DNA from 3 places in the Herbaspirillum sp. C9C3 genome. Region 2 is predicted to be linked to each of the others. Evidence: predicted binding sites of a transcription regulator. Region 2 holds the regulator's gene; each other region holds the start of a gene.

Region 1 (7,590 bases), on a different contig from region 2:
GCATGAGCGGTCACGGACCGGATGCGGCCACCTTCGAGAAAGCCAGCCGCATCGATACCAGTACGCCGAACAAGGTCGATCACACCATGGCCTTCATGTTCGAGACCCGCAACATCCTTTGCCCGACCCGTCACGCCTTGTCCGCGCCGACCCTGCAGCGCGATTATCAGGACTGCTGGCTGGGCATTCAAAAGAACTTCAACCCGGAGCGCGCATGAGCCAGAGCAGCCTGACACTGAACGAAACCCACGATCCCTCGCTGCGGAGCTGGGTCCGGAGTGCAAATGCAGAAAACAGCAGTTTCCCGATCCAGAACCTGCCTTACGGCGTGTTCCGTCGCAGCGGCAGTGAAGAAAGTTACCGCACTGGCGTGGCCATCGGTGACCAGATCCTGGACCTGCCTGCGGCCCAGGCTGCCGGCGCCTTCTCCGGCTTTGACGAAGCCACGCGCGCAGCGGCGCATGCAGCCTGTAGCGGCAGCCGTCTCAATGCGCTGATGGCGCTGGAGCCGGCGGCCTGGTCGGCACTGCGTCTGGCACTGTCGCGCCTGCTGCGCAGCGGTTCGGCGCACCAGAGCGAACTGGCTGCCTGCCTGGTGCCCCAGGCGCAGTCCGAGTTTGACGTCCCCGCCGTGATCGGTGACTACACCGACTTCTATACCTCCATCCATCACGCGACCACGGTCGGCAAGCTGTTCCGTCCGGACAATCCGCTGCTGCCCAACTACAAGTGGGTGCCGATCGGCTATCACGGTCGGGCTTCGTCCATCGCCGTCTCCGGCCAGCAGTTCCGTCGTCCGGTGGGCCAGACCAGGGCCCCCGATGCGGAGTTGCCCAGCTTTGGTCCCTGCAAGCGGCTCGACTATGAACTGGAACTGGGCATCTTCATCGGCGGCGGCAATGCCCTGGGCGAACCGGTGCCGATGGATCAGGCCGAGGACAAGGTGTTCGGCCTGTGCCTGTTGAACGACTGGTCCGCACGCGATGTGCAGGCCTGGGAATACCAGCCGCTGGGCCCCTTCCTGTCCAAGAGCTTTGCTTCCACCATTTCGCCCTGGATCGTGACCCTGGAAGCACTGGCACCTTACCGTTGCGCCTGGACGCGTCCGGAGGACGATCCACAGCCGCTGCCCTATCTGGATGCACCGACCCTGCGCCAGAGTGGCGCCTTCGATATCGAACTGGAAGTGCTGATCCAGACCGCCGCCATGCGTGAAGCCGGCAGTGCGCCGCAGCGGCTTTCGCTGGGCAATTATCGGGACGCCTACTGGACCGTGGCGCAACTGGTCACGCACCATACCGTCAATGGCTGCAATCTGCGTCCGGGCGACTTCTTCGGTTCGGGGACCCTGTCCGGACCGGCAGCCGATCAGGCCGGTTCGCTGCTGGAGCTGAGCAGTGGCGGCAAGTCGCCGCTGACCCTGGCCAATGGCGAGAAGCGCGTCTTCCTGGAAGATGGCGATACCATCATCCTGCGCGCAGTAGCGCGCCGCGATGGCCTGCCGACCATCGGTTTCGGCGAGGCGGCCGGGACCGTGCTGCCTGCGCGCAGCCTGGCATGATCCGATCTTCTTTTCTGGAGCAAGCAAGCGCATGACGACTCTCTACAGCTATTTCCGCAGCTCGGCCTCCTATCGCGTGCGCATCGCGCTCAATCTCAAGGGCGTGGCCTACGAGACGGCGGCCGTGCATCTGTTGAACCAGGGCGGTGAGCAGTTGCTGCCCGCCTTCACGCAATTGAATCCGCATGCGCTGGTTCCGGTGCTGGCCGACCAGGGCCGCTTGCTCACGCAATCCATGGCGATGCTGGAGTATCTGGACGAGCGCTATCCCACGCCATCGCTGTTACCTGGCGACGCCTTTGCGCGCGCGCGCATCCGTGAGCTTTCGCTGGCCATCGCCTGCGAGATTCATCCGCTGAACAATCTGCGCGTACTGCGTTATCTCAAGCACACGCTTGCAGTGGATGAAGCGCAGAAGACGGCCTGGATCCAGCACTGGATCAAGCTTGGTTTCACGGCGCTGGAGCAACAGCTGGCAGCCGATACCACACGTGGTCACTTCTGCGTGGGCGACGCCCCGACCATGGCCGATTGCTTCCTGGTTCCGCAGATCTTCAACGCACGCCGTTTCGAAGTGGACATGGCACCGTACCCGACGCTGTGCGCCATCGAGGCTGCCTGCAATGCGCTGCCCGCTTTCGAGCAGGCGCATCCGGCACGCCAGCCCGACGCCGCGTAAGCGTTCAGCCCGGGCTGCGGCGCGGTACCAGCAGGTTGCCGGTCATGATGAGCACGGCTTCGTCGTGCTGGTTGTAGGTGGTCACACGATGGTTGAGGAAACCCTGCTGCGGCTTGGATTGCGAGGTCTTGATGCCGAGCACTTCCGCTTCAAGACGCAGCACATCGCCCGGACGTGTCGGACGCGGCCAGCGGAATTCATCGAAGCCGGCACCGATGATGCCGCCCTGGATGTGCAGGGTATCGACCAGCAGGCGCATGGTCAGCGCGGCAGTATGCCAGCCGCTGGCGGCCAGGCCGCGGAAGAAAGTCTGCTGCGCCGCCGCTTCGTCGAGGTGAAAGGGTTGGGGATCGTATTGTTGGGCGAACTGCTTGATCTCTTCGGCGCTCACGGTGAGCGTGCCCGGCGAGCGCAATACCTGGCCGGGTTGGAAGTCATCGAGGTAGTTGAGGGTGGTCACTGTGTCTCCATTCCTGGTTTGCACGCTGCAAGGTGCTTGTTGTCGTCATGAGGTAGACAACCAGTATAACGATACCGCGCCATCTATGGACGGGCGGCCAGCCAGGTGGTGATTTGCTGGTGCTGGTGCATCCGGCAGAAGGTCTGTGGTGAACGCCACGCGATCAGTTGGCCGATCAATCGATACTCGGCCTCCAGCGCACGATGGAATATCGGTTCGTGATGGGCGATGCGGTTACGCAATTGCCGGTTCGTTTCCAGTGCATCATGGATGGCCTTGCGATGTTGTGCCACTGAGCGGTGCGCATCGAGATGCGGGAAGACGCGTCGCAGGTGAGGGTTCCATAGCCTTCCATCATGCCGTGCCGCGAACATGCGTTGCCAGAATCCATTGGGCTTCGGATGAAGCGGAGCAACTTGGGATTTCTTCGATGCAGCGGCGACGCGCTCCCTGCAAACGGGTGTCACCGCTTCCCCGGCCACGCCATCTGGCGCGACCCTGTTCATCACGACGACTTGGACAACTTCGCCAGCTGCTGCGTCAGATAGCTTTGCCGCGACTGCATGGTCGCCAGCGTGAGATTGAGCCGGTTGAACTGGTTGGTGTAGTTGTCCTTCAGGTTCTGCAGTCGTGTATTGGCGGCGCTCTGCTGGTCGGTCACGATCTTGAGGCTGTCCTGCAGCCCGCGGGTCTTGGCGGCCAGCGTGCCGCTGTCGCCGAGGATGCTGTCCATCACCTTCTGCAGCTTGGGTACCACGCCGCCGGCGCCGCTGAAGAGATTGCTGACCGCCTCGAAATCCTTGTTGCCCGCCGCCGTCAGCTTGCTGGCCTCCAGCGCCAGCGTGCCATCCTTCTGGAACGAGATCCCCACCTGCGAGAGATTCATGCGACCGTCCGCGCCCAGCGCACCCAGCATGGTGCTGCGGATCTGCGCCATCATGCTCAGTACCGAGGACTCGGCTGCCAGCGGGGAGCCGGTACTGGCCTGGCCCTTGGTGGTGGACGGGGTCTGCCTGGTGAGGTTGGCGACCGCCTTGGCCAGCGTATTGTAGGCGCTCACGAAACTGTTGGCCGCCGTGGTCAGACCGCTGGTGTCGTTGGTGACGGACAGCGAAAAGTCGTCGGCCGGGGTGGTGAGCTTGGTCAGATTGAGCGTCACCCCCGAAATCGCATTGCTGACCTTGTTGGTGGTGCTGGTCACGGCCACGCCATCGATGGTCAGCCGGGCATCCTGCGCCTTGGCCAACTGCCCCATGCTGCTGCCGGCCAGGTCGGCGTAGTCATTGCTGCCGACCAGCTTGATGGGCGCATTGCCGGCCGGGGTCAGCACCAGATGGTCCTTGCTGCCGTCATTGCTGATGCTGGCGGTGACCCCGGTGCCGGCATCGTTGATGGCCTTCATCACGTCGTTCAGTCCGATCGCGCCGCTGTTGTCGAGATCGCTCGGGGTGATGGTGAAGGACGTGCTGCCCACCTGCAGCGTCAGGCTGCCCGTGCCATAGGTCTGGTTGGTCGCCACGCCGGTGGTGGTGACGGTGCCGCTCGGGTCGAAGTTGAACACCGCGAAATTGCCCGTGCCGCTCACCCGCAGGCTGTTGGCCGCACCGCTGTCCTTGGCGGTCAGCACCAGGTGGTCGTTGCTGCCGTCGCTGACGATGGCCGCATTCACGCCCGCCTCGCTGGCATTGATGGCGTCGCGCACGCCGGCCAAGGTGTTGGACTTGGGCTGGATCAGGGTGGTCGAGCCGTTGCCGGTCTTGATGGCCAGCACGCCATTGTCGAAGGTCGTGCCCGGTGCGATGCCGGCCGAACTGACCTTGACCGCCTGCGCCAGCTGGTTCACGCCGATGCTGTACTTGCCGGCGGCGGCCTTGGTGGCGTCGCGCGGGGCCTGGATCTGGGTGACCGAGCCCGCGACCGCCGGGTCGTAGTTCAGCCCCGCCAGCGAGTTGTTGGCCGTGAGCTTGATGGTGTTGGCCGTGCCGCCGGTATTGGCTTCCAGCACCAGATGGGCGCCGCTGCCATCGGTCACGATGGAGGCCGACACGCCCGCCTTGGCGGCGTTGATGGCGTCACGCACCCCGGCCAGCGTGGCATTGGCCTGCAAGGTGATGAAGCGGGGCGAGCCGGTGCCGACCTTGATGGCGATGGAGTCGCCGGCATTGAAGGTGGTGCCGCTGGCATAGCCGCCGGATTTGAGCTTCTGCGCCAGGACCTTGGTCGAATCGTCGCTGTTGGCCTCGGCCGTGAACGGATCGGTGGTCAGGTTGCTGCCGGCGCCGGCGTTGGAGACGGTAGTCTTCTGGGCGCTGAAGCTGGCGGCCGTCATGAGCTTCAACGCACTCTGGTAGCTCGATAGCGCATTCTTGAGCGAACCATAGGCGGAGATGAGCGTATTGAACCCGCTTTCCTTGGCCTTCAGTGGTGTGAGTCTGGATTTGCTCTCCACCGCAATGAGCTGATTGACCAGCGTCGCGACGTCAAGCGGACCGGCCGATGTCGATACCGTCCCCGTGGAAGTTGCCATGTTGACCCCTGAATAACGATGATTTTCTAGTAATTTGAGAAACTGACGGTCCGTCAGCACACCCGAAGGTTAACGGCGCATCTTTACAAAAGTAAAGGGCAGTTTGCTGACCGATGGTGGGGATTTCCGGGGGTTTTTGTGGAGATTGGATGGAGATGCTGCAAGCGGGCCGTTGCGGCCTGTCGTGATGGCGGCTCAGGCAGCCGCCAGGGGCAGGCGCGCGGGGACGGCGCTTGCGGGGCGAAATGAAGGAACTTGCGCAGAAGGGGCCGCGCGGCCCGCCAACGGGCGATGGCCCGCCAGCGGACTCAGGTCTGGATGAACTTTTCCAGCGGGTAGTGGTGCTTGATGAACGGCGACTTGATGACGATGTAGCTGAAATACTTCTCGATGCGCAGGTTCTGTTCCAGCAGCGACTCGATCACGCTCTGGTAGTGCACCACGCTGCGGGTCATGAACTTGAGCAGGTAGTCATAGCCACCGCTGACCAGATGGCATTCGATGATCTCATCGACATTGCGGATGGTGGCTTCGAACTTGGCGAAGTCTTCGCGGCGATGGTCCGACAGCGTCACTTCGGTGAAGACGATCTGGACGTCGGCCAGCTTTTCCAGGCGGATATAGGCGCCATAGCCGCTGATGTAGCCAGCCTTCTCCAGGCGCTTGACGCGGATCAGGCAGGGGCTGGGGGAGAGGCCGACGGCGTCGGCCAGGATTACATTGGTAATGCGGCTATTTTGCTGCAGGTGACACAAAATCCTCAGATCGATCCGGTCCAGTTTCAACGCGCCGTTAGTCATCATGTTGCCTCGGGTTATTCGACTCAGCCTGCCGGTCTTGCGCGCGTGTGTCACGCAGCGAAGTCCGGCAGGATGTAGCAGGGCATTTTAACCCCTCCCGCCGTGATTTCCCCATCGGACAGGAGGCGATACTCGCATTGGCCGCTTCAGCGCACGGCCTGGCGAACCTCGGCTTGGGCCAGCACTTCATCGAGGATGGCCCGCAGACGCGCAAACATCAGCGCAAAATCGTCTTCGGTATAGCACAGCGCCGGTGCGAAGCCGAGGATGTTGTCGCCAAAGGCGCGGAACACCAGCCCGTGCCGATAGGCCACCTGGAAGATGCGATCATGCAGCTTCAGTTCCGGCGCGAAGCGCGCCTTGGTCGTCTTGTCGGCCACCAGTTCCAGCGCACCCAGCAGGCCCCGGCTGCGGGCATCGCCCACCAGCGGATGATCCAGCAGCGCGCGCAGGCCACCGGCAAACACCGGTTCCAGACGGCGGCCGTTTTCCAGCAGGCCGCCTTCCTCATACAGCCGCAGGACCTCCAGCGCCACCGCCGCACTGACCGGATGGGCCGAGTAGGTCTGGCCATGGCCGACCACGGTGCTCATCGGCGCGCCATCGGCAATACCGTTGTAGATGCGGTCCGACATCATCACCGCACCCATGGGCGCGTAACCCGCGGTCAGGCCCTTGGCCATGGTCATCAGGTCGGGCTGCACGTCCTCATCCAGGCAGGCGAACATCGGACCGGTGCGCCCGAAACCGGTAATGACTTCGTCCACCACGAACAGAATGTCCAGTGCATTGCAGGCCAGCTGCATGGCCTTCAACCAACCCTTGGGCGGCACCACCACGCCACCCGAGCCCTGGATCGGTTCGCAGAAGAAGGCGGCGACATTGTCCGCGCCCAGTTCGGCGACCTTGTCGCGCAACGATTGCACCGAGGCCGCGATGATCGCTTCGTCACCCTGCAGCTCGCTGCGGTAGGGATAAGGCGAGGGCAGGTAATGCTGGGTCGGCAGCGGCAGGTTGAAATTGAAATGGAAATTGGGCAGCGCCGTCAGGCCCGCCCCCACGGAAGACGAGCCGTGATAACCGCGTTGCAGCGAGATGAAATGCTTCTTGCCCGGCTTGCCGATGGAATTGTGATAGTGCGTAATGTAGCGAATGGCCGCATCTACCGCGTCCGAGCCGCCCAGCGTGAAGTAGACGTGCTTCAACGATGCCGGGCTGATGTCCACCAGCTTCTTGGCCAGCAGGATGGCCGGTTCCGAGGCGAAGTGGAAATAGCCGGTGGCATACGGCAGGCGCTGCATCTGCTCGGTGGCCGCGCGGATCACGCTCTGCTGACCATACCCGGTATTGACGCACCACAGGCCCGAGAAGGCATCCAGCAACTGCTTGTCCTGGTGGTCGGTCAGGTAGGCACCCTGGCCGGACTTGAGGATGATGGGGCCCAGCTCTTCATGTTCGCGGAAGCTGGCAACAGGGTGGATCAGGTGGCTGCGGTCAAGCGCGGCCAGGGCGGAAGTTTGCATAGAGATGGACTCGCTGAAGATGCGTTGAACAAGGCCGTGC
Region 2 (7,590 bases):
AGTTGGCCGAGATTTCCTGGGGCGGCACGCAGAAGCGCGACCCGCTCAAGGGTGTAGTCCTCAAGGAAATGCTGGCGGCCGGTTTTTCGGCCAGCCTGTCGCGTCTGATTACCGAAAACCTGCCCGCCAACTCGAAGTCGCAGGACATCATGTTCTGGGTCAAGTCGGTGCTGGCACGCAACCTCAATACCCTGGCCAACGAAAACGAGCTGCTCGAAAACGGCGGCGTCTTCGCCCTGGTCGGCCCCACCGGCGTGGGCAAGACCACCACCACCGCCAAGCTGGCGGCGCGCTGCGTGATGCGCCACGGCTCCGGCAAGCTGGCCCTGATCACCACCGACGGCTACCGCATCGGCGGTTACGAACAACTGCGCATCTACGGCAAGATCCTGGGCGTGATGGTGCACTCGGTCAAGGATGAGACCGACCTGCGCATCGCTCTGGAAGAGTTGAAAGGCAAGCACACCGTGCTGATCGACACCGCCGGCGTGGGCCAGCGCGATCAGATGGTGGCCGAGCAGGACGCCATGCTGGCCGGTGCCGGCGTGGACATCAAGCGCCTGCTGTGCCTGAACGCCACCGCCACCGGCGGGACCCTGAACGAAGTAGTGCATGCCTATTCCAGCTCCGGTCTGGCCGGCTGCATCATCACCAAACTCGATGAAGCCGCCACCATCGGCAATGTGCTCGATGTGGTGATCCGCCACAAGCTCAATCTGCATTACGTCGCCAATGGTCAGCGCGTGCCGGAAGATCTGCACGTGGCCAACAAGCTGTATCTGGCCGACCGCGCCTTCAAGCAGAAGCGCGAAACCGCGCCCTTCGAGTTCCAGGAGGGCGAGTTGCCGGGCGTGATCGGGCCGACCGCGATGTCGATGAATGACAAGGGCCTGCGCGAGGTGAGCTTTGGCTAGTTACGACATCGACCAGGCAGCAGGACTGCGCCGGATGCTGGAAAGGCCGGTGCCGCGACTGTTTACCTTCTTCTCCGTCCTCGGCGAGGAAGAGAAGAGCGCCATGCTCATCAACCTGGCGGCCTCGCTGTCCCAGGCCAAGCACAGTGTGCTGGTCGTGGATGGCGACGTGGCCAGTACCGGACTGTTGACGCGCATCGGCTTGCGCCATGACGTGGCCACGCTGCAGGAGGTGGCGCGCATGGAGCGTCCCTTGATCGAGGCTACTCGTCTGCTGCCGGAAGGATTTTCGATGGCGCGCATCGCCCGCCGCAGCGTTCCTTCGGCCACCGACCCGCACGCAGGACGGCTGGCCGAGATCTTCGACAGCCTGATCGGCCAGGCCGAGATCACCCTGGTCAATGGCGTGCTGGCGCGCGACCTGTCGCTGCCGGTGCCGACCATGGAAATGGGTGAGATCGTGATTCAGGTGTCGACCACGGCCTCGTCGATCAAATCGGCCTATGTGCTCCTGAAGAGCCTGAGCGACCGTATCGGTCGCCGTCCCTTCAGTCTCATCGTCAACGATGCCACCGAAGCCGAAGCCCGCACCGTCTATGCCAACATGGCCCAGGCTGCCAGCCGTTACCTGGCGGCGCAATTGAATTTCATGGGGTCGATTCCGGCCGATGACCATATCCGCCGGGCCACCGGGCAGGGCCGGGCAGTGATGGACGTGTTTCCCTTCGCCGGGGCGGCGCTGGCGTTCCAGCGCCTCTCCAAGCGCTTTACGGCGACCCCGGACGCGACCGGCAGCAGCTACCGCATGGCCACCGACGGTGCCAGCCTGGGAGTGTGACGTGCATGTATAACGTCAAGGGAAAAAAGGGCAAGAACGACGTGCTGGAGCAGCATGCGCCGCTGGTCAGGAAGCTGGCGCATCAGCTCAAGGCCAAGCTGCCCCCCAGCGTAGAGGTGGACGACCTGATCCAGGCCGGCATGATGGGCCTGCTCGACGCCGTCAACCGCTATGAGGAAACCCATGGCGCGCAGTTTGAGACCTATGCCGTGCAGCGTATCCGTGGCGCCATGCTCGACGAACTGCGCAGCAGCGACTGGCTGCCGCGCAGCATCCGCCAGAATGCGCGCAAGGTGGAAGAGGCCATGCAGACCCTGCTGCAGCAACTGGGCCGCCAGCCGCAGGAGGCGGAAGTGGCGCAGCACATGAAGATCAGTCTGAGCGATTACCAGGCCCTGCTGACCGACTGTGGTGGCCATCAACTGATTTATTACGAGGACTTTCACGACGACGAGGGCGGTCATGAGCACTTCCTGGACCGCTATCAGACCGGCGAGGGTGAGGATGATCCGCTGCAGAGCCTGATCAACGGCGGTTTCCGTGAAGCAGTGGTGGATTCCATCAAGGCCCTGCCCGAGCGTGAGCAGCTCCTCATGGCGCTGTACTACGAGCAGGAAATGAACCTCAAGGAAATCGGTGCGGTCATGGGTGTCTCCGAATCGCGCGTATGCCAGCTGCACAGCCAGGCGATTTCGCGCATGCGTACCTATCTGCGCGAGCATTCCTGGAGCGGGGTGGCCTGAGTCCGCAGTACGACAATGAGCAGCATGCCGTATTTGCCGATGCCACATTTGCAGACACGTTAACGACAAAGCCCGGCCATGCCGGGCTTTTTGCTGGTCACCGCGCCTGAGCGGGAAGCGTTACACCACACCCAGTCGACGGCCCGAGGATTTGATGCTGTTCTGACCGTCGGGGCCATAGAAATTGCCAGTGCCGGTCTTGCCTTGCAGAATCGTGAGTGCGCTCTGGTTGATGGAGAGCTTCTTGCCGATCAGCAGGCCATTGACGCGGTTCAGTTCCTTGGCATCCTGGGCCAGTTCGAAGAGGCCGGCCCAGAGATCGCGGTCGGCCTCGCTGGCCTGTTCATTCATCCACTTCTGCATGCCGGCTTCATCTGCGCTGTAGCCCAGCGTACCCAGCAAGGCATGACGGTTGCCAGCCAGGGTGGACATTTCAGCAACGATGGCAGCTTTTTCGGAAATGATGTCGGTCAGCCCTTCCGCAGTGGCTTCGGCCAGCAGAGCCTGTTCCTGGGTCAGTTTTTCCACCAGGCGCGACATGGCAGCGTGTTCCTGGGACAGTTTGCTGGCCGGATTCATGCGAAAGATCCTCTGCAAAAACGAAAGGTGATCAGGCCGGGCGGGCGCTGATGAGGGTCTTGACGGTATCGATCAGGCCATTGGCGACCTTCTCGGGATCGATCTGGAAGGTGCCATTGGCAATGGCGGCCTTGATCTCGGCCACTTTCTTGGCGTCAAAGCTGCTGCTCTTGCTGTCGCCCTTGGTTTCCAGCGCCTGGTAGGTGCTGGACAGGCGCACGCTGTCCGAGGTGGCGGCGGTGGCAGCCGCGCCGTTGCCGGCGGCAGCGCCGCCCTGGGCGGTGGTGCGGGCTTGCGTCTGCGTCTGCTCGGTGTTGAGGGCAGCGGATTTGAGGGCGTCGTTAACGTTCACGGCAGTATTCCTTGTAGGGTGGGGGCGCAGCGCACCCGCCTGTCGTATGGATTATCGACCAGTTCTGGGCAAACTTTAACATTCCCGCACCTGAAATCAGCGCATTTCGGGTACTTTTCTTCACATTCCTGCCAGGGCGATCCGCTGCGTTCCGCCTGGGCGTTGCTCTCCGGGAAATTGCTTCATATCAATAAAGAAACCGGCCTGGCCGGCTCAATAATTGATTTCCAGGATCCCGCCGGCCTTGGCAATGCCGCTGACGACCTGGCCGGTTGCCGTGCGGGCCTGGGCCATCTGGCCTTCGTTGGCATTGGTCAGGGCGCGTGCTTCGGTGGAGATCTGGAAACCCGGTCCCGTCGAAACCACACGCACCGCCTGGCCCTGCTGCACTACGCGCTGGTTGCGGATGGCATCCAGGCGCAGGGGCGTGCCGGCGCGCAGAGACATGTTGGCCACCCGGCCGACCACTTGCGATTCTTCGGTGACGACCCCGCTGGGCAGGGTCGACATGTCACCGTGGATGCGGGTGACGTCACTGGCGCTGATGGTCTGGCCCTGGGCCAGCGGTACGGCGGCGACCAGGTAATCCGAGATCACCTGGACGTTGGCGCGCAGGTAAATGGTCCAGGGGGAGGGCGCCACGCACTTGACGCCGACCGTGGTGCGGCCGAACAGGCGGCCGCCATTGGGCATGAAGGCTTGCGGTTCCAGGCAGGCCGCCAGTGTGAGGCGTGTATCGACCGGGTCGATGGTGACCGTGACGCTGCCGGGCAGGCCCGAGGTCTGGCCTTTCAGGAATTCTTCCGCCACTTGTTGCAAGGCTGATAAGTCCTGCTTTTGCGGCGTATTGGGAGTATTGGCCGTGCTGGCGCCGTTGGCGCTGATCTGGGCGTGTGCGGGCGCAAGCGTCGCCAGGCCGGCTGCCAGCAGGGCCAGGGCGGCGAAGGTGCGGCGCAGGGCGCGCAAGGGGTGGTTCAGGTGTTTCATGTTGTGCAACTTGCCGGCAGGGCGTAGGCGAATCTTGGCAGTGATGTTACTTCGCGCGCGCGAGGTCAAAAGCGCAAACAGGGGAGGCTTTTCTCTCTTTATCGCCCCTTAGAGTCCGGGGACCGAACGTATGATCAAGCCTACGTAATTCCATCATCGGCGCAGTCCGCAAGCGGCCAGGCAAGGGCAGGCGAGAGCGGCGCAGCGACGGTATTTCCGGAGGACCCGATGGTCTCTAAGCTCGACGATTTTTTCCGTTTCAACGAGATGGCGCTGAACCTGCGGGCCCAGCGCCAGCAAGTGCTGGCGTCCAACATCGCCAATGCGGACACGCCCAACTACAAGGCGCGTGACGTCAACTTTGCCGATGCGCTCAAGAATGCGCTGGACAGCAAGAGCACCACCCTGCCGCCCCTGCAGCTGGAGCGCACTGCCGCGGCCCACGTGGCCGGTACCGCGCCCGACAATGGTCCGGGCAGCATCGGCGGTTCGCCCTTGCAGTACCGTACGCCGGCCCAGGGCAGCGTGGACGGCAACACGGTCGATCTGGACGTGGAACGCAATGAATTCGTCGACAACGGCCTTCGCTACGAAGCCGGCGTCACTGCCGTGAACGGCCAGATCAAGGCCATGTTGAACGCCATCCAACCGGGTTGATAAACCATGTCTCTTTCCAACATCTTCAACGTGGCCGGCTCGGCCATGAGCGCCCAGGCCCAGCGGCTCAATGCCACGGCCAGCAACATCGCCAACGCCGACAGTGCCACCAGCCCCGACGGAACGCCCTACAAGGCCAAGCAGGTGGTGTTCGAAGCCATTCCCGTGGGCGGGGTCAAGGACAGCGGCGTGAAGGTCGCGGCCGTGGTCGAGGACCAGGCCCCGCCCAAGCTGGTCTATGACCCCAAGCATCCCATGGCCGATGGCAATGGCTACGTGGCCATGCCCAACGTCAATCCGGTCGAGGAAATGGTCAACATGATCTCGGCTTCGCGCTCTTACCAGACCAATGTGGAAACGATGAACACGGCCAAGGCCATGCTCGTCAAGACCCTTACCATCGGCCAATAACCAGGACCTGAATCATGGCAATCGTCTCCAGTGACCTGCTCACCGCAATGAATGGTACGAGCAGCAGCTCGTCCACCACCACCAGCTCTTCCAGTCTGGACGACAACAGCCCGGACGCGATCCAGAATCGCTTCCTGACGCTGCTGATCGCGCAGATGAAGAACCAGGATCCCAGCAACCCGATGGACAACTCGCAGCTCACCACCCAGATGGCGCAGCTCTCGACCGTCTCGGGTATCAGCCAGTTGAACAACTCGCTGTCCACGCTGATGGGCAATCTCAATTCCTCGCAGGCACTGTCCACGGCCAACATGATCGGTCACAGCGTGCTGGCCCCGGGCAACAGCATCCAGCTGACCTCCGATACCACCAAGGACAGCAGCGGCAATGATGTCACCAGCCAGAAGGCCGTCTTCGGCGTGAACCTCTCCGGTACTGCTTCCTCGGTGGTGGTGACCATCAAGGATTCCACCGGCGCCGTGGTGCATACCACCGATCTCGGTACCCAGGCGGCCGGCGTGGTGCCGGTGATCTGGGATGGCACCAACAACACCGGCGGCAAGGTGGCCGATGGCAACTACACCTTCACGGTCAGCGCCTCCAACAACGGTACGGCGGTGAGTGCCTCGACCTTGTCCTTCGGCACAGTATCAAGCGTCTCGACTGCGTCGGACGGCGTCAAGCTCAACGTCTCCAACATCGGCACCATCAAGCCGACCGACGTCGTGCAAATTCTTTAATCGTCATTACCGACAACATTCGGAACAAGGGGATATCTCATGAGTTTTCAACAAGGTCTGAGCGGACTGAACGGCGCAGCCAAGAGCCTGGACGTCATCGGTAATAACGTGGCCAACGCCAGCACGGTGGGTTTCAAGCAGTCGCAGACGCAGTTTGCCGATATGTATGCCAATTCGATGAACCGTTCCGGCAATTCGCCGGTGGGCATCGGCGTGACCGTCGCCAACGTGGCACAACAGTTCACCCAGGGCAACATCAGTTCGTCCAACAATCCTCTGGATATCGCCATCAATGGCGATGGCTTCTTCCAGGTGGCTCCGTCGCTGACCGACCTGTCGCCGATGTACGGCCGCAACGGCCAGTTCCAGCTGGACAAGAATGGCTACATCGTCAATCCCAGCATGAACGGCGCTTACCTGATGGGCTGGGCGGCCGGTACCTCGGGAGGGGACCCGGTTGCGCTGCAGATCGATACCTCGGCCATTCCGGCCACCACGACGACTTCCATCACCACCAAGGTGAACCTGGATTCGCGCCTCGATACGCCGACCACCACGCCGTTCAATGCGGCCGATCCGACGACCTACAACAATTCCACGGGCGTGACCATCTACGACAGCCTGGGTAATCCGTACAGCGTCCAGACCTACTACGTCAAGCACGACCCGGACACCACCGTGACGCCGCCCACCACCAGCTGGGACGTCTACGCCAAGGTGGGTGACAAGACCCTGGTGACCACCAGCGGCGGTTCGGTCCCGCTGTCCCTGGGCACGATGACATTCGATTCCACCGGTGCGCTCATCAGCGGCGGCACGATGAGCATCGACCTCACCGCGACCGGCGCGAACTCCGATGTGGCTGCCGGCGGCGGCAACTTTGCCAGCGCCATCTCGCTCAGCTATACCGGCTCGACCCAGACCGGTTCGGCCTTCGTGAACCTGGCGCAGAGCCAGAACGGCATGCCGCCCGGCACCCTGTCCAGTTTCTCGATCGACAAGGACGGTTCCATCGTCGGCTCCTACAGCAATCAGCAGACCAAGAACCTGGGTACCGTGGTGCTGGTGAACTTCGCCAACCCGAACGGCCTGCAGCCGCTGGGCAACAACCTGTACCAGGCTACCGGCGCAGCCGGCAGCGCGCTGGTGGGCAAGCCGACCACCGGTACCTTCGGCACTCTGCAGGCGCGTGCGGTGGAAGACTCCAACGTCGACCTGACCGCCGAGCTGGTCAACATGATCGTGGCCCAGCGCGTCTACCAGGCCAACTCGCAGACCATCAAGGTGCAGGACACCGTGCTGCAGACCCTGGTCAGCCTGCGCTGATAAGTTTCACAGGATGTGCCTGGCGCGCCGTGCGGCGCGCCTG
Region 3 (7,590 bases), on a different contig from region 2:
GATGCAGCACGAAGTCGGCCACCGGTTGTTGCAGCCCCAGCGTACGCGGGTGACCGATGCCCAGGCGCAGCCGCCAGTAGTCCTGGGTGCCGAGGGCGGCGGTGATGTCCTTCAAGCCATTGTGCCCGCCCGAGGAACCGCCTTTCTTGATCTTGGCCACGCCCGGTGGCAGGTCCAGTTCATCATGCACCACCAGCACTTCGTCCGGATTGATCTTGTAGAAACGCGCCAGTGCGCCCACCGACTGGCCCGATCGGTTCATGTAGGTCTGTGGTTCCAGCAGCCAGACTTCGTTGCCGGCGATGCTGGTCTTGCCCGCCAGCGCGTTGAAGCGCTGCTCGCGCGCCAGGCGCACCGGGCCGGCGAGGTTGTCGACCAGCCAGAAGCCGGCATTGTGGCGGGTTTGTTCGTATTCCGGGCCGGGGTTGCCGAGACCGACGATGAGGCGGATGGACATGGTGCAAAAAGACGAGGACGCGCAGTGCGAAAGCGTCGATTATCCCGGCTTTGCGGCCGCGCGTCCAATCCGCGCGTGGCCGGGTATGACCCCATGAAGCCCATGCGGCCTCGCTTCGGAGTGCCATCGGGCAATGTCAAGATTGGCTTGGCTGGCCGAATTGCGTATCATCCAACGCTTGTTTTTCCTTACTGCATAAACGCTTAACTGCTTAATTGCTCAACTGTTGACTGGGTTTCACCATGCTGCCTTCTATCGAACAACGACTCGCCCTTGAACTCGCCGCCAAGCCGGTTCAGGTCGCTGCCGCCATCGCCTTGCTGGACGAAGGTGCCACCGTTCCCTTCATCGCCCGCTATCGCAAGGAAGTCACCGGCGGACTGGACGATGTCCAACTGCGTCTGCTGGAAGAACGTCTGCGTTATCTGCGCGAGCTGGAAAGCCGCCGCGCCGCGATCATCGCCTCCATCGAAGAGCAGGGCAAGATGACGCCCGTGCTGCTGGACGCCATCACCCACGCGGAAGACAAGACCCGCCTGGAAGACCTCTATCTGCCCTACAAGCCCAAGCGCCGCACCAAGGCCCAGATCGCCGCCGAAGCCGGCCTGACCGACCTGGCCGATGCGCTCCTGAATGACCCGACCCTGAATCCGGAAGAAGAAGCGGCCAAGTTCATCAAGCCCGCCTTCACCACCGACAACGGCGACAACCCCGGCGTGCCTGATACCAAGGCTGCCCTGGATGGCGCGCGCCAGATCCTCATGGAGCGCTTCTCGGAAGATGCCGAGCTGCTGCAAAGCCTGCGCGAATACATCACCGAGCATGGCGTGGTCGAATCCAAGGTGATTGAAGGCAAGCAGGATGCCGGTGAAAAATTCGCCGACTATTTCGATTACTCCGAGACCTATTCCACCATCCCCTCGCACCGTGCGCTGGCGCTGTTCCGTGGCCGCCGCGAAGAGATGTTGAACGTCATCCTGCGCCTGGATACCGAAGAAGAGAAGCCGAAGTGGGATGCGCCGCACAATCCCTGCGAAGGTCGCATTGCTTCACGTTTCGGTGTGTCCAACAAGGGCCGTCCGGCCGACAAGTGGCTCTCCGACACGGTGCGCTGGGCCTGGCGCGTGAAAGTCTTCATGCACCTCGAAACCGAGCTGATGACCAATCTGCGCGAGAAGGCCGAGGCCGAAGCCATCAACGTCTTCGCCCGCAACCTGAAGGATCTGCTGCTGGCTGCACCGGCCGGCCCGCGTTCGACCATGGGTCTGGACCCCGGCCTGCGTACCGGCGTGAAGGTCGCCATCGTGGACGCCACCGGCAAGGTCGTGGCCACCGACACCATCTATCCGCACCAGCCGCGCAATGACTGGAACGGTTCGCTGCATACCCTGTCGCAACTGGCCGAGAAGCACAATGTCTCGCTGATCTCGATCGGCAACGGCACCGCCTCGCGTGAAACCGACAAGCTGGCCCAGGACCTCATCAAACTCCGCCCGGAGCTCAAGCTCACCAAGATCGTGGTATCCGAAGCGGGCGCATCGGTGTATTCGGCCTCCGAATTCGCCTCCAAGGAATTGCCTGACCTGGACGTGTCGCTGCGTGGCGCGGTCTCGATTGCGCGCCGCCTGCAGGATCCGCTGGCCGAGCTGGTCAAGATCGATCCCAAGTCCATCGGCGTGGGCCAGTACCAGCACGACGTGAGCCAGTCGCAATTGGCGCGCTCGCTGGATGCCGTGGTTGAGGACTGCGTCAACGCGGTGGGCGTCGACGTGAACACCGCTTCCGCACCGCTGCTGGCGCGCGTCTCCGGGCTCAACGCCAGCGTGGCGCAGAGCATCGTGTCTTACCGGGACATGAAGGGGATGTTCAATTCCCGCGCCGCGCTGCGCGAGGTGCCGCGCCTGGGCGACAAGACCTTCGAGCAAGCCGCCGGCTTCCTGCGCGTGATGAATGGCGAGAACCCGCTGGATGCCTCGGCAGTGCACCCGGAATCCTATCCGCTGGTGGAAAAGATCCTGGCCGACATCAAGAAGGATGTGAAGAGCGTGTTGGGCCAGACCTCGCTGTTGAAGGGCCTGTCGCCGGCCAAGTATGCCGATGAGAAGTTCGGTGTGCCCACCGTCACCGACATCCTGAAGGAACTCGACAAGCCGGGCCGCGACCCGCGTCCTGAATTCACCACCGCGACCTTCAAGGAAGGCGTGGAAGAGATCAAGGACCTGCGCGTGGACATGATCCTGGAAGGCGTGGTCACCAACGTGGCGGCCTTCGGTGCCTTCGTCGACATCGGCGTGCATCAGGATGGCCTGGTCCACATCTCGGCGCTGTCCAACAGCTACGTGAAGGACCCGCACACCGTGGTCAAGGCGGGCCAGGTGGTCAAGGTCAAGGTGCTGGAAGTGGATGAGAAGCGCAAGCGCATCGCCCTGACCATGCGCCTGAACGACACCGCGCCTGCCCCGGGCGCGCGCAACGAACAGCGCGGTGATCGCACCGATTCGCGCCGTCTGTCGCAACACCAGAACCAGCGCGGGCGTGAGCAGGCACCGGCCAACAATGCGATGGCGGCGGCGTTTGCCAAGTTGCGTGGGTGATGTGATCGATTGATGGGCGTGTGATCGGCCTCCGCGTTTGTGGATGTTCATGCCCATACCTGCCGTACCGTGCTGCTAGGTAGGGAAGATGGCTGCTCCTGACGGGAGCAGCCATTTTTTTTGCGGCTGTTCACCATGTGCACTTCAGCGTGTTCATCTTCTCCAACTATTTTTAGTTTTGGAAGGTAAAGCATCGCTTCTGCGAGGGCTCATCTCCTCTTTCATTACTATGGCTGCCCGCCTATGCGCAGTCTGTCGATGAGATGACACAGCGTTGCATCCTCTCATCCAGACCATGCGCTTCAATATGTCAAGGAGCGTGATTTGGAATCAAGGTCCGTGTATCAACTCGATCATCCCCGTCTGCTGAAGGCCTTGCTTGCCTTCATCGCCTTCGGTACTTTCAATACCATCTTGCGCCTGATCATGAGGCGGTTCGGTCCGCCGATCGGTTTCGATGTTCTGCTGCTCCTTGTGATCGCCGCCATACCGTGGATTCATTACCTCCATCCCAGCCGGATCGGCGCCGTGGTGATGAAGATACTGTGCGTGATCCAGGCCGTGGCCAGCGCGATTGAGCTCTTTCTCATCTTCGAGCCGGAATTCCAATTTTCCGGTGGCCCCGGAAAATGGTTGTTCTTCTTCGCGGCCCAGATTCTCTCCCTGGTCTTTCACTGTCTGTTGTTCAGGGCCGTCAACGTCCATGCGCAGAACAGCGGCTTTGACGAGACAGTCGAATGGCTCGATGGCCTTTCCAAAGACCGATAAAAAAACGGCCGCCCGTTGGCGACCGTCAGCAGGGTGATGTCCAGCTTGGCGCCGGATCGCATCACGCGCTGGTACTGATCCGCGTCTGGCTCACCGAGACGGAAATGCTTACCGTCGTCTCGCTGGCCACCAGCGTGCCGCTCTGGCCATCCGCATTGCCATCGCTGCCGGTGCCATCCTCACCCTCCTGCTTGCCGCCCTTGACCTTGTTGATGAAGTCGCCCAGCGCCTTTTGAACCAGGTCGTAGGTCTTGTCGATGTTGCCGGCGATGTCACCCTGCAGCACGTTGAGACTATCGAGAATGCCGCGGGCTTCCTTGAAGCCCTGGTCGACGCCCTTGAAGATGAGATTCATGTAGTCATCGATGTTGCTGGCGTCTTCCTTGTCCGGGTTGTTCTGCTTGAAGAGGTCGAACATGTTGGTGATGAAGGAAACGATACGCCCGGCCGTAGCCTCGGGCGAATTGTCTTGCGTTGCCGCCGTCTGGATTGCGTTGTCGCCCAGCTGCGGGCGCAGGATGTCGTTGATGTTCTCGATGGCCGTCTTGTAGACCAATGACAGCGGATCGCTCTGAGTCTGTAGCGACACCTCCAGCGATGATTGCACGATGGACAGGTTGAACTGGGCCTTGGCACCACTCACGGTGAGCAGGTTGGCTTGCTTGGCCTGGGCGATCTTGTCGCTGCTGGCGCTGTCGTCCGAGGTCGCGGACAGTTGGTCGTTGCCAGACCCCCCTGCAGAGCTCGACGAGGGGGAAGCGGAGGTGGTGGGCAGCAGGGACTTGGTGTCCAAGCCGGTGGTGTTGCCGATTGCCATGACGGTCTCCTGAAAAAGAAAGGGGATCCGGGCATCAAGGGGGAGACGGATCCACGGAAGCGAAACTGCGCACCATGCGCATCCACTCCATTGCTGCATAACGGCCCGTTCAAAGCGGACTTGATGTTGACAGAAATTTACATCCTTCAGTTTCTGGGGCAGTTCGTTGACAAGTCTGCATTGCATTCGCGCAATCTTTCGAAGAGCCTTGCTGGAAAAGGATTTGCGGCGATACCGTGCGTGCCGTCGGGCGGCCTGCGATGGGCACAGGCAATCAAGAAAAAATGTAACGAAATGTGCGCACGTTGCTGGCAGCGGGATTTCAATTGCAGTGAGGTAATGAAATCGTGCTGGCAGCAAGACAATGAGCGCGCACGGATGAGCTGAATGAAAACGCAACGTCTCGAGACACTGCGTTCAACGTGGGCTTTGCACCCACTCGCTCACGCCTCACTCCATCACGAACAGGCGTCGATGTTCGCGGATGGCATAGCGATCCGTCATGCCCGCGATGTAGTCGGCCACCTTGCGCGCCTGCTTGTCCAGCCGTTGGGTTTCATCGACGATGCCCTTGACCTGATAATCCGGCGGCAGCAGGTTGGGCTGGCCGATGAAGGTGTCGAACATCTCGGCGATGATGCGGCGTGCCTTGGCGGTCATGCGGTTGACCTGGTAATGGCGGTAGAGCTTCTCGCGCAGGAATTTCTTCAGGATGGCGGCTTCGGCAGCCATGGCATCGGAGAAGGCGATCAACTGCGGTGCATTGCGTACATCTTCGATGTCGCGGGGTGCGATCTCGGCGATGCGGCTGCGCGAGGTCTGGTTCAGATCGATGATGAGTGCATTGATCATGCGACGCACCGTCTCATGAATGACGCGACGGCCAGTGATGCCGGGGTAGGTCTGTTCGACCTCGCGCAGATGGCGCGCGAAGAAATCGACTTCGCTCATCAGTTCCATGGTCAGCAGTCCGGAACGCAGGCCATCGTCGATGTCGTGATTGTTGTAGGCGATCTCGTCGGCCAGGTTGGCCAGTTGCGCTTCCAGCGAAGGCTGTTTCTTTTCCAGGAAACGCACGCCGATCTCGCCCAGCTGCCGGGCATTGTGCAGGGAGCAGTGCTTGAGGATGCCCTCGCGCGTCTCGAAGGTGAGGTTCAGGCCATCGAAGGCAGCGTAGTGCTGCTCCAGTTCATCGACCACGCGCAGGCTCTGCAGGTTGTGCTCGAAGCCGCCGTGATGCTTCATGCAGTGGTTCAGCTCGTCCTGCCCGGCATGACCGAAGGGAGTGTGGCCCAGGTCGTGTGCCAGCGAGATGGCTTCCACCAGGTCTTCGTTCAGTTGCAGGTTGCGCGCGCACGAACGGGCGATCTGTGCGACTTCGATGCTGTGGGTCAGGCGCGTACGGAACAGGTCGCCCTCATGATTGACGAAGACCTGCGTCTTGTATTCGAGACGGCGGAAGGCGGTGGAGTGGACGATGCGGTCACGGTCGCGCTGGAACTCGCTGCGCGATCCGGGCGGGGTTTCACTGTAGCGCCGACCTCGCGAACTTGCCGAGTGGGCGGCATAGGGGGCGAGATGGTCAGGCGCTTCAGTGTGCATGTTCATGCTCCGGTGCAGGCCGCCAGGGTTTGCAAGAGCAACTCCTGCGGCGCGTTGGTAATCAGAGGACTGCCCAGCGGCTTGATCAGGATGAACTTGATCGCGCCACCTTCATTCTTCTTGTCCACTTCCATGAGGTCCAGCCAGCGTTCCGTGCCCAGGTCGGGAGCCACGGTGGGCAGGCCGGCGGCGGCGGTCACGGCTCGGATGCGTTCGCACGTGGCGGCATCGATGTAGCCCAGGCGCTGCGACAGGTCCGCCGCCATCACCATGCCACAGCCCACCGCTTCACCATGCAGCCATTGACCATAACCAAGGCCATTCTCGATGGCGTGGCCGAAGGTGTGGCCGAAGTTGAGGATGGCGCGCAGGCCACCTTCGCGCTCGTCCTGGCGCACCACCTCGGCCTTGATCTCGCAGGAGCGCTGGATGGCATAGGCCAGGGCGGCGTCATCCTTGGAGACCAGGCGCGCCATATTGGTTTCGATCCAGTCGAAGAAGGGCGCATCGATGATGGCGCCGTGCTTGATGACTTCGGCAATGCCGGCCGCCAGCTCGCGCGGAGGCAGGGTGTGCAGGGTGGCGGTATCGGCGATGACGGCCTGCGGCTGGTAGAAGGCCCCGATCATGTTCTTGCCCAGCGGATGATTGATGCCGGTCTTGCCGCCGACCGACGAATCCACCTGCGAGAGCAAGGTCGTGGGCACTTGCACGAAGGGCACGCCGCGCATGTAGGAGGCCGCGGCAAAGCCGGTGAGGTCGCCGATCACGCCGCCACCCAGTGCGACCAGAGTGGTCTTGCGATCACACTTGTCGGCCAGCAGACGATCAAAGATCTTCATCAGGCTGGCCCAGTTCTTCTCCTCTTCGCCATCGGGCAGCACGATCTCGGTGACCTGCTTGCCGGCTGCGCGCAGGGCCTGCGCTACCTTGTCCAGGTAGAGCGGGCCGACCTTGTCATTGGTAACGATGGCCACGCGCTTGCCCTTGACGTATTGCGGCAGCAGGGTGGGGTCGTCCAGCAGCCCGCGGCCGATGTGGATGGGATAGCTGCGCTCGCCCAGGTCGACGTTGAGGGTCAGGGAGGCGATCGTGGTGGCGGCGGAGGCGATGTGCTGGTTCATGCTGCGAAGGCTGGGTTCGGCGCTGACAGCGCCATGAAGGATCTGGGTGGAATGACTGCGCGAGAGCGTGGTGGTGCCATCGGCAGCCTGGGTCAGGACTGCGCTGGCGGTTTCCAGGACGATGGTTTCCTCAGGTGCCGGTACCGCTTGCCAGGCACCTTCCTTGGGCGAGAGTTCCAGGTGGCTGATGATGGTCTGTACCAGGAACTGCACATTGGGCCGGTTGGT

What was found. The regulator FliA, encoded in region 2, starts transcription of late flagellar genes. The targets are predictions, from matches to a motif close to CTAAAGTTTNNNNNNNNNNNGCCGNTA.
Region 1: the regulator FliA is predicted to act here: its motif matches at 5,298-5,324, upstream of fliD (flagellar filament capping protein FliD).
Region 3: the regulator FliA is predicted to act here: its motif matches at 4,735-4,761, upstream of HNO82_RS18885 (DUF5610 domain-containing protein).

The regions. Positions count from the first base shown of each region.
Region 1 is NZ_JABFMQ010000031.1:10,844-18,433, forward strand. It holds gene hmgA (homogentisate 1,2-dioxygenase) at 1-218, shown strand, start outside; gene fahA (fumarylacetoacetase) at 215-1,561, shown strand; gene maiA (maleylacetoacetate isomerase) at 1,593-2,240, shown strand; gene HNO82_RS20105 (MaoC family dehydratase) at 2,245-2,700, opposite strand; gene HNO82_RS20110 (hypothetical protein) at 2,784-3,206, opposite strand; gene fliD (flagellar filament capping protein FliD) at 3,206-5,227, opposite strand; gene HNO82_RS20120 (Lrp/AsnC family transcriptional regulator) at 5,536-6,030, opposite strand; gene HNO82_RS20125 (aspartate aminotransferase family protein) at 6,174-7,550, opposite strand.
Region 2 is NZ_JABFMQ010000001.1:167,487-175,076, forward strand. It holds gene flhF (flagellar biosynthesis GTPase FlhF) at 1-914, shown strand, start outside; gene HNO82_RS00810 (MinD/ParA family ATP-binding protein) at 949-1,752, shown strand; gene HNO82_RS00815 (RNA polymerase sigma factor FliA) at 1,758-2,495, shown strand; gene HNO82_RS00820 (flagella synthesis protein FlgN) at 2,616-3,074, opposite strand; gene flgM (flagellar biosynthesis anti-sigma factor FlgM) at 3,106-3,426, opposite strand; gene flgA (flagellar basal body P-ring formation chaperone FlgA) at 3,640-4,413, opposite strand; gene flgB (flagellar basal body rod protein FlgB) at 4,642-5,070, shown strand; gene flgC (flagellar basal body rod protein FlgC) at 5,077-5,481, shown strand; gene HNO82_RS00845 (flagellar hook assembly protein FlgD) at 5,496-6,221, shown strand; gene flgE (flagellar hook protein FlgE) at 6,261-7,547, shown strand.
Region 3 is NZ_JABFMQ010000026.1:4,557-12,146, forward strand. It holds gene pth (aminoacyl-tRNA hydrolase) at 1-457, opposite strand, end outside; gene HNO82_RS18875 (Tex family protein) at 700-3,051, shown strand; gene HNO82_RS18880 (hypothetical protein) at 3,391-3,819, shown strand; gene HNO82_RS18885 (DUF5610 domain-containing protein) at 3,881-4,636, opposite strand; gene HNO82_RS18890 (deoxyguanosinetriphosphate triphosphohydrolase) at 5,087-6,238, opposite strand; gene aroKB (bifunctional shikimate kinase/3-dehydroquinate synthase AroKB) at 6,241-7,590, opposite strand, start outside.